2 regions of the Paenibacillus sp. IHB B 3415 genome follow, and region 1 is predicted to be linked to the other one. Evidence: a T-box and tRNA genes for the amino acid it is inferred to sense, from the RefSeq annotation. Region 1 holds a T-box; the other holds one or more tRNA genes.
The links. The T-box of region 1 lies ahead of QW71_RS16545 (valine--tRNA ligase). A T-box ahead of a tRNA ligase gene usually reads a tRNA of that ligase, here a tRNA-Val.
Positions count from the first base shown of each region.

Region 2: it has a tRNA-Val gene. The T-box ahead of QW71_RS16545 (valine--tRNA ligase) is inferred to sense a tRNA for this amino acid. The anticodon was not compared.

Region 1 is NZ_JUEI01000033.1:32,006-36,343, forward strand. Features, by position in the region: gene QW71_RS16540 (folylpolyglutamate synthase/dihydrofolate synthase family protein) at 1-154, opposite strand, end outside; gene QW71_RS16545 (valine--tRNA ligase) at 160-2,796, opposite strand; T-box leader at 3,067-3,352, opposite strand; gene QW71_RS38055 (stalk domain-containing protein) at 3,516-4,166, opposite strand.
Region 2 is NZ_JUEI01000022.1:26,642-30,979, reverse strand. Features, by position in the region: gene QW71_RS40910 (creatininase family protein) at 1-293, opposite strand, end outside; gene QW71_RS41815 (hypothetical protein) at 290-415, opposite strand; gene QW71_RS40905 (hypothetical protein) at 403-567, opposite strand; gene QW71_RS11970 (NUDIX hydrolase) at 594-1,076, opposite strand; gene QW71_RS11965 (NUDIX domain-containing protein) at 1,118-1,585, opposite strand; tRNA gene QW71_RS11960 (tRNA-Val) at 1,950-2,021, shown strand; gene QW71_RS11955 (hypothetical protein) at 2,489-2,935, opposite strand; gene QW71_RS11950 (hypothetical protein) at 3,142-3,324, shown strand; gene QW71_RS40445 (hypothetical protein) at 3,832-3,984, opposite strand.

The sequences.
Region 1 (4,338 bases):
GCTTGCGGTGCGGATGACCCAGCTTCTCCATCAGAAGCTCTATCCGCTCCAGCCCTGGCCGGATACCGAAAGGAATCAGGCTGTTGATCCAGTCTACCGCTTCTGTATAAGAACTTAAGGGAGCGGTACCGCCGCTCCGGGTGATCTCATCCATATCCCTTATCCTCTCAGCTCTGCGATACGGGCCAGCACTTTCTCGCGTCTATCAGAATAGTCCGCCTGCTTCGCCCGCTCCTCTTCGATGACTTTAGCTGGCGCCTTGGCGACAAAGCCCTGATTGCCGAGCTTTTTCTCCACGCGTTCAACTTCGCTGTTCAGTGTCTGGACTTCTTTTTCCAGACGGGCAATTTCCTGTTCAATGTCGATCAGTCCTGACAACGGCAGAAGCAGCTCGGCTCCTGTAACCACAGCGGACATCACTTTATCCGGTGTCTGCGGCGCAAGGCCTGCTTCGAAGGAAGAGGTGTTGCAGAAGCGCCCGATGTAATTGTCGTTGCGGGAAATAATGTCCAGGGTTTCTTGACCCCCGGCTTTGATAATCAGTTCTACCTTCTTGCTCATCGGCACGTTCACTTCCGCACGGATATTACGAACGGCACGGATAACATCCATCAGGAGATTCATCTCTGCCACTGCCTGCGGATTCTCAAGCGCAGGTTCATACTTCGGCCATTCGGCCAGCGTGATTGTGTCTCCCTGATGCGGCAGATGCTGCCAGATCTCTTCCGTAATGAACGGCATGAACGGATGAATCAGGCGCAGCGTGCGGTCCAGTACATAGGCCAGAACTGATTGTGTCTTGGCCTTGGCAGCCGCGTCCGCTCCGTACAGCGAGAGCTTGGCGAATTCGATATACCAGTCGCACAGATCATCCCAGATGAAGTTGTACAGCAGCCGGCCGGTCTCACCGAACTCGTACGAGTCAATTAGACGCGTAATATCCCGGGAAGTTTCGTTCAGGCGGTGCAGAATCCAGTGGTCCGCCGTGCTGAGCTCACCTGTAATGTCAATATCTTCAAAAGAAACACCTTCGAGATTCATCAGTGCAAACCGAGAGGCATTCCAGATCTTGTTGGCAAAATTGCGTGCCTGCTCTACCTTTTCCATCCGGAACCGCAGATCCTGACCGGCCGTGCTGCCTGTAGAAATCATGTAGCGCATGGCGTCTGCACCATACTGCTCAATAACATCCAGCGGGTCGATCCCGTTGCCGAGCGATTTGGACATTTTGCGTCCTTCCGCATCGCGGACCAGGCCGTGCATCAGCACATCGGAGAATGGCTTCTCACCGGTGAATTCCAGCGCCGAGAAGATCATGCGGGCTACCCAGAAGTAGATAATATCGTAGCCGGTAACCAGCACATTGTTCGGATAATAACGCTGATAGTCGCTGCTGTTCTCATCAGGCCAGCCCAGCGTGGCGAACGGCCAGAGGTTCGAGCTGAACCAGGTATCCAGAACATCCTCATCCTGCTTCAGGTCCGTCAGACCGCTGATTCTGCGCGCTTCTTCTTCATCATTCGCAACAACGATCTCACCGGTAGATTCGGAGTACCAGGCCGGGATACGGTGGCCCCACCACAATTGGCGGGAAATACACCAGTCACGTACGTTCTCGATCCAGTTCAGGTAAGTCTTCTCAAAACGCTCCGGCACGAAGTTAACGCCGGTTCCATCCTTCTGCGCTGCGATGGCCGCTTCTGCCAGCGGCTGCATCTTCACGAACCACTGGGTGGACAGGTAAGGCTCAACTACGGCTCCCGAACGCTCGCTGTGTCCAACCTGATGTACGTGGTCCTCAATGGATACAAGTACGCCCTGCTCTTTCAGGTCAGCAATGATCGCCTTGCGGCAGTCGCTGCGGTCCAGTCCCTGGTATTTGCCTGCTTCCGCATTCATAATTCCGCCTTCATCCATCACATTAATCTGCGGAAGATTATGACGCACGCCCATCTCAAAGTCGTTCGGATCATGTGCCGGGGTAATCTTCACCGCGCCGCTGCCGAATTCCTTATCTACATAATCATCAGCGATAACCGGAATTTCCCGGCCGATAATCGGCAGGATCAGGGTTTTACCGATAAGATCCTTGTAACGGTCATCTTCCGGATGCACGGCAACCGCAGTATCGCCCAGCATCGTTTCCGGCCGGGTTGTAGCTACAGTAAGGTAACCGCTGCCGTCCTTAAGCGGGTAGCGAAGATGGTACAGATGGCCATTTACCTCTTTATATTCAACTTCGATGTCCGACAGAGCCGTGCGTGCAGCCGGATCCCAGTTGATAATGCGTTTGCCGCGGTAGATCAGGCCTTTCCGGTACAGCTGAATGAATACCTGGCGGACACCGCTGGACATTCCTTCATCCAGGGTGAACCGTTCGCGCGAGTAGTCCAGCGACAAGCCCATCTTGGCCCACTGCCCGTGAATCGTCTCCGCATATTGCTCCTTCCAGGCCCATACCTGCTCCAGGAACTTCTCGCGTCCCAGATCATGGCGGGAGATGCCCTGCTCGCGCAGCTTCTGCTCCACCTTGGTCTGCGTGGCGATACCCGCATGGTCCGTTCCCGGCAGCCACAGCGTATCATAGCCCTGCATCCGTTTGGTACGGATTAGAACATCCTGCAGTGTGAAATCCAGCGCGTGACCGATATGCAGCATTCCTGTTACATTCGGCGGGGGAATAACAATGCTGTAAGGCTGCGCATCCGGACGTTTGCCTGCTTCGAAGAAGCCGTTCTCCATCCAGTAAGTATACCATTTCTTCTCCGCCGACCCCGGATCATAGGTAGTCGGCATATCGCTTTGCTTGTGATTCGCAGTAGCGGTGTCTTCTGCCGCTTCCAGCTGATTCGTCAGCTCTGCTGCTGTATTGTTGTTATCAGCCATTGTGAACCCTCCATTAGAGAAAATGATGAGAAGCTTTTTGTATTCTGTAACGATCTGACAAGTGGAAACGGCTTTGCCGTCCAATTCTAAGGACGGTACCGTTTCAGCGAGAAATATAAGGATGATTGATAGAGTGAAACATATATATCCTTATATTTAAATACAAAAAGACCCTTCGTCTCAAAGGACGAAAGGCCATTCTTTCGCGGTACCACCTTTGTTTCGCGCTAACAAAAAATAAACCCCTGCCTCGGACCCCTTACAGGTCCGGAAGCTTAGCGCGACACTCATGCAGATAACGGCTGCGTCCGGCCACATCCTAACCTGGTCTCCATAAACATGGAGGCAAGCTCAGAAGGGCGACTCCGGGGCGACTTCGGGGGCTGCATCCTGCGGAAATTCACAGCAACTACAATTCCGCTCTCTGAAGGGCTGACCGCCTACTCTTCCCGTTCCCAGTCTTTATGCTAGTTATTACTTATGTCAATAATACATTCAGTCCTATTCCTAGTCAACCAGCATACACACAAAGGTCAGAGTTTATACCGCCCGGTTCAAAAAACTGTCTAATGGAGTTGTACACGCAGGGCTAACAGAGATAAATACACAGAGAGCCGCCCATCTACCGCTTACTTCCCGCTCCAGATCACATTGACGATATTGTAGCCTTCATAGCTGCCAGTTCCCACGTAGGCATCCAGCGTAACGGAGAATGTGCTTCCGGCATCGATAATCGAGAAGGCTGCCGCGGAGATCTCCTCGGATTTGGCGTTGGCGCCTTTGCGCACAAAATACTCTTTGTACGTATTGCCAAGCGTCTCCAGGTCCTGCTTCGTCAGATAGCTGAACGTCGCGGCCGGCGTGCCGGTCGCCGAGCCTTCGATCAGATTGAATACTTTGGCATCGGACGGAAGCGGGAAGTCAGACGGCAGGCTCTTCGGCCGCTGTACCGGTACCGCGGCCGGTTCCGGAGAGGACGTGCCAGGAGAAGCGGAGCCGCCGATGACGACCCGGCTGTTTGCGGCATCATAAGTGACAGAGGTGTTCAGTGCTTCACTGATTGAGCGTACAGGCAGATACGTCGTACCATTATACGTGATCGGGGCAAGCGTTTTACCGTTGCCGTCTTTCATCGTATAGACCTGACCGTTCACGATGATCCCGAGCTTGTAATTCAGTGATGCCCGAATCTCCTGCAGGTTGCCCGCGGCATAAACGCCGGCCGAAGCGGTCAGCGCCACGCCCAATGCGATCGCGGCTGCCGTCACTTTTTTCTTCATAAATATCCCATCCTCCCAAGAAGTAGTGTATACCGACGCACAGCTGGTTGAATCTGCCAAGTACATAAGCCGGTAGTGACCATTAACCCTGCCTAAGCGAATATGAACCCGCAACAGACCGGGCCAAACATACCCTATGTAAAAAAAATAAGGCTGCCCCAAGCAGCCATGT
Region 2 (4,338 bases), on a different contig from region 1:
GGTTCACTGCTGCCGGGATTCTCAATCAGCTCCTCACGGATGCACTCGGGATGTTTGTAGAGTCCCAGTGATGTGGTGAAGCTGTCGGCATGACCACCCGGAATATGCGGATCGGCATGTGTACACCAGACCTCATGGAACGGATGATGCGGAATATGAACCATGGCTTTTCCTGCATACTCCTGATTAAATTTCACAGCCACCTGGTTCAGCATATGTCTGCCGCAGCCGCGCATAATCACGAGTTGCCTGAAGCCCTGGCCGGCCAGTGAAACCAGAACCGCATAGATCAATCCTCATACACCTTCTGCGGGATGTCGATGTAGCCATAGCCGTAATTACGGTGCTCGGGAGTTGGACCAAATGGAATCGTCGGAATTACCAGCGACTTCACACCGTAGCTCAAATTTGCCATAGTTGCTGCTTCAATAGACAGCTCGGTAGCCAGCCAGATATCAAAATCCGCCCCTGCTGCTCCGTGCAGCCGGTTGGAATAATAGCCATATAGCCTTCGGCTGCTTTTTGCTTGATCTCCAGAAAAGTTAATTTCCCATATTCTACGTTCATCTATAATCTCCTTATATGATACTGCATTATATCTTCCTGCTCAGACTTACTGTAAATTCGGGCTCGGTCTGGTAGGCCATATAAGCGACTGTACCGTCAAATGCCAGATAAGCTTCATAACGGGTGCGGATAGCGGGGCTGGTAATCATCTCAAGCACTTTATCCCGGTTGACCCAACAGCTCTCCGATGTTTCATCCGATGTTGCTAATGCCCCGCCGATTGGCCGGCACACATAGTCCAGCATCACTTTGGTCGGAACATCGGTTACACCGTCATGCCCTTTGTACATCCCCGTATTGGAATACACGCCGATCAGCCGGTCAACAACAGTGAGGATGCCACTTTCCTCCTGTATTTCACGGGTTAGCGCATCCATCAGATTCTCACCTGCCTCCACCTGCCCGCCGGGGAACTTCCAGCCGCCCTTAAACGTTTTTACCAGTAAAATTTCTCCCAGTTCATTCTTTACAATCCCGCCCACCGCAACAATATGAGTAGGCATAAACATGGCAATCACTCCGTTCAATGGTATGATTATTGCGCACCAAATTACACTTGCTCAATAGATCTGCTTTCATTGGCATTTCCGCTCAGCTGCTTGATATATTCAGTTACTATCGCGATTAGCGTGGGATATATCCCCGGATACGTAACCGTTTCCGGTATTTCTCTGAATCTGCAAATCTCCTCCATTTCATATGGGGGCAAGGGGCCGAACTTATCTACAGCTGCAAAGTACAGCATCCCGTAGCTCGCGGGGACTTCTTCTCTGCTAACCGAATATACGCATATAGGGTATAACTTGTACGCCTCTGCGCCCGTTTCCTCATACAGCTCCCTCGCGGCAGCTTCATCAGGACTCTCTCCTGCTTCAATATGTCCCCCGGCAAATTCCCATGTGGACCGCTCGCGGTGCCGCACCAGAACCCAGTCCTCACCCTGCTTCATGACAATCACAACATATTTCAGACCCGCCCCGGACTCAGGCCATTCGGATTCATGCAAAGTTACGATCATTAGAAGAACTCCTTCGGCTTCATTATGTATAATGGAATGATTGAGAGATATTCCCAGACAACCGCCATCATTATATTATAAAATCTTTACCGTGTCGCTCAACTTTTTCGCTGCAAAAAAAGCCCCGCTCACATTCAGCGGGACCTGCAACCTAACTTATTATCTGCCACCAGTAAAGGGATTAATCTCACCTGTCAAATCACGGCCGGTCTTCTTCTCTTCCGCCGAGATCCGCTTCCCCAGAGCAGCATAGCACTACCTCCTATTTATTTCCAATAAATAACATATGTCATCCAGCCTATTTCTTCGTTATAAAAAATTCTTGCCATTCCCTCACATCGTATGGTATTATAAATTTCGTTGCAGGACGGTAGCTCAGCGGGAGAGCACTATCTTGACAGGGTAGGGGTCATGGGTTCGAACCCCATCCGTCCTATACTGCACTACCTGACAAAACCCTTATTTTATAAGGGTTTTGTCTTTTTTAGATTATAGCATCCCTTCAACTTTCTTGAGATGGGGGCGGATTGGGGACGAGATTTTTTTGCCACCAAAAAAACGGCTACCCTATTTACAACTTGGGCAGCCGTTTCGTTTATTTAGATATTTCAAGTTCGTATATCTTATCCGGGGTAATTACTTTTACTTTCGCTGGAAGCGTAATATTCATGAAAAAGAGCGTACTTCTTTACTTTATGTTTTAAGTATTTTTTTGTTATTGGTTTATCGTATGTTATGGTATACGTTTTAATCTTCTGATTGCGAGCGAAGGTCCAGATGATAACCGGCCAAATGTGGTTTGCTTGATTCAAGTCTTTACAGAGTTTATAGTATAACCCAAAAACAAGCCCGCCGACCAGTTAAGGTTGACGGGATTTTGAGGATAGTATAGAGTCCTATATACTATATTCCAAATAGCAATGACTCATTTAACCCATGAGATCTTCCTGAAATTAACGAATCCTCTTGGTCTACAAAATAAAACTGTTGAATGTCTAGTTCATATTTGATTTCATTAAGGACACTCTTTAAACCAGGAACCCACAACAAGGTATCTTGACGTATGTAATTCAAAATTAATTCGTAGCTATGCTCAAACTTTTGAATATTTGGGCTATTATCCTTTTTCAGTACTGTGCGTACCTTTTCTGCTAATTCCATGTAATCAGCATCAATATGCTCTTGTCTACTAATAGCTACTGGTTTTAATTTTGACCATGCGTAGGCTCCGCCAGCTACCACTTCTTCGGACCCTTCTACATATTCAATGCTTGAATCATCATTAATAAAATCATTAATCCGTTCCTCTAAATCTTTGAAAGCTTGAACGAGCGTTATTATTTTTTTCATAAAGAAACCTCCTAACAAATAGCCTGTTTAATTTCTCATTTAGCTATTATAGTCTTTTACTTTTGCAATCCAGTATATCGCATTTTGAAACACAAATTCAATTAAGAAAAATTTACTAAATTCACATCATTATCACTGACTATCGGTTTGAAAAATAGCACAGGTAGGTATTGTATAAGTAAGACTTATGAAGGAGTTGCCTATGTATGAAACCAATCGAGATTCACTCTATTTTAGAAACGGCTAACCCTTTACTTTTTCATCTAATAAGTGGTGAAAATTACTCCGGTACATTTATTAAAGACGAGCAAACTGGATACATACAATTAATTGGAACTAGCATATCATTTCCTATCTGGGCGATTAAACGTATACAGAAAACCCCATAAAATAAACCCGCCGGGCCAATGCCTGACGGGTTTATTTTATGTATACTCAAAATTCAAATCGTTCCCGAACGAACCTGGCGCCGGATATATTAATTAATTCTGATATATATCCTTCCACGATGATCCCATAAAGCCTTCATTATCCGTCTTCCATTCGGTCTACATCCTGAATTGTAATTTTGAGTGAACTGATAACCTTTTCCTTTGGATACCCCTTCTGTCTCTTGCTTAACAAAACAGATGCTGCTACTGCTGATACAACTATTAGTACATCTAAGATGACTACAAACTCCAGCAATATTATCCCCCCTACAAAAATCGAGCCTGCGATTATATCCACGCGGCCTTTAATTTTGCTTCTGGATTATACTGTTGGTTCTTCTGAACCATGTAATATAAATATAATAGATCTTAAAAAATATTCGCGTGACAATAATTAAAACTTTTTTAACGCAAATGCCCCCTTCCTGGGAGAGTATGGTTCTTCCGTATAATTCATATAGAACATTATATTAGTATAGAGTGGAATTCGTGCGGAGTTACTACGGATAATTGGGATTCGGTTATACCGTTAGCCTCCATGCCCCGGCGTCTGCATTCTTCGGGGTCTTTGTCGATCAGATCATAATCATCTATCATCGTGTTGTTGTCATTTAGCATATTCCTACCTCCCGGGGTTCATGGTTGAAGCACATAGGTCCTTCCACCAATGATTAGTTTGATTGCGATACCTTCATCTTCTTCCGCGATTCGGACTCGCTTATAGTTTGGTTTATCTACCTTGACTTCCACTGGTTCAGCTTTGATCTTCCACACTTCCCGCGCTACCTCCATGGGGTTCCCTGACCTTCTGCCAGCCCAGCCCGTTCAGGTTCACCTTTCCACCCAAATTTACTTTGATCACCTTCGGCGTCCCTCCCGGCTGTTGCGGCTGCTGAAGATCACTCCGTCCCGGCTTACGCTGTATCCTGGATAGTTTGGTATGGGTTTTGTCTCCATTAGGTAGCCTACATT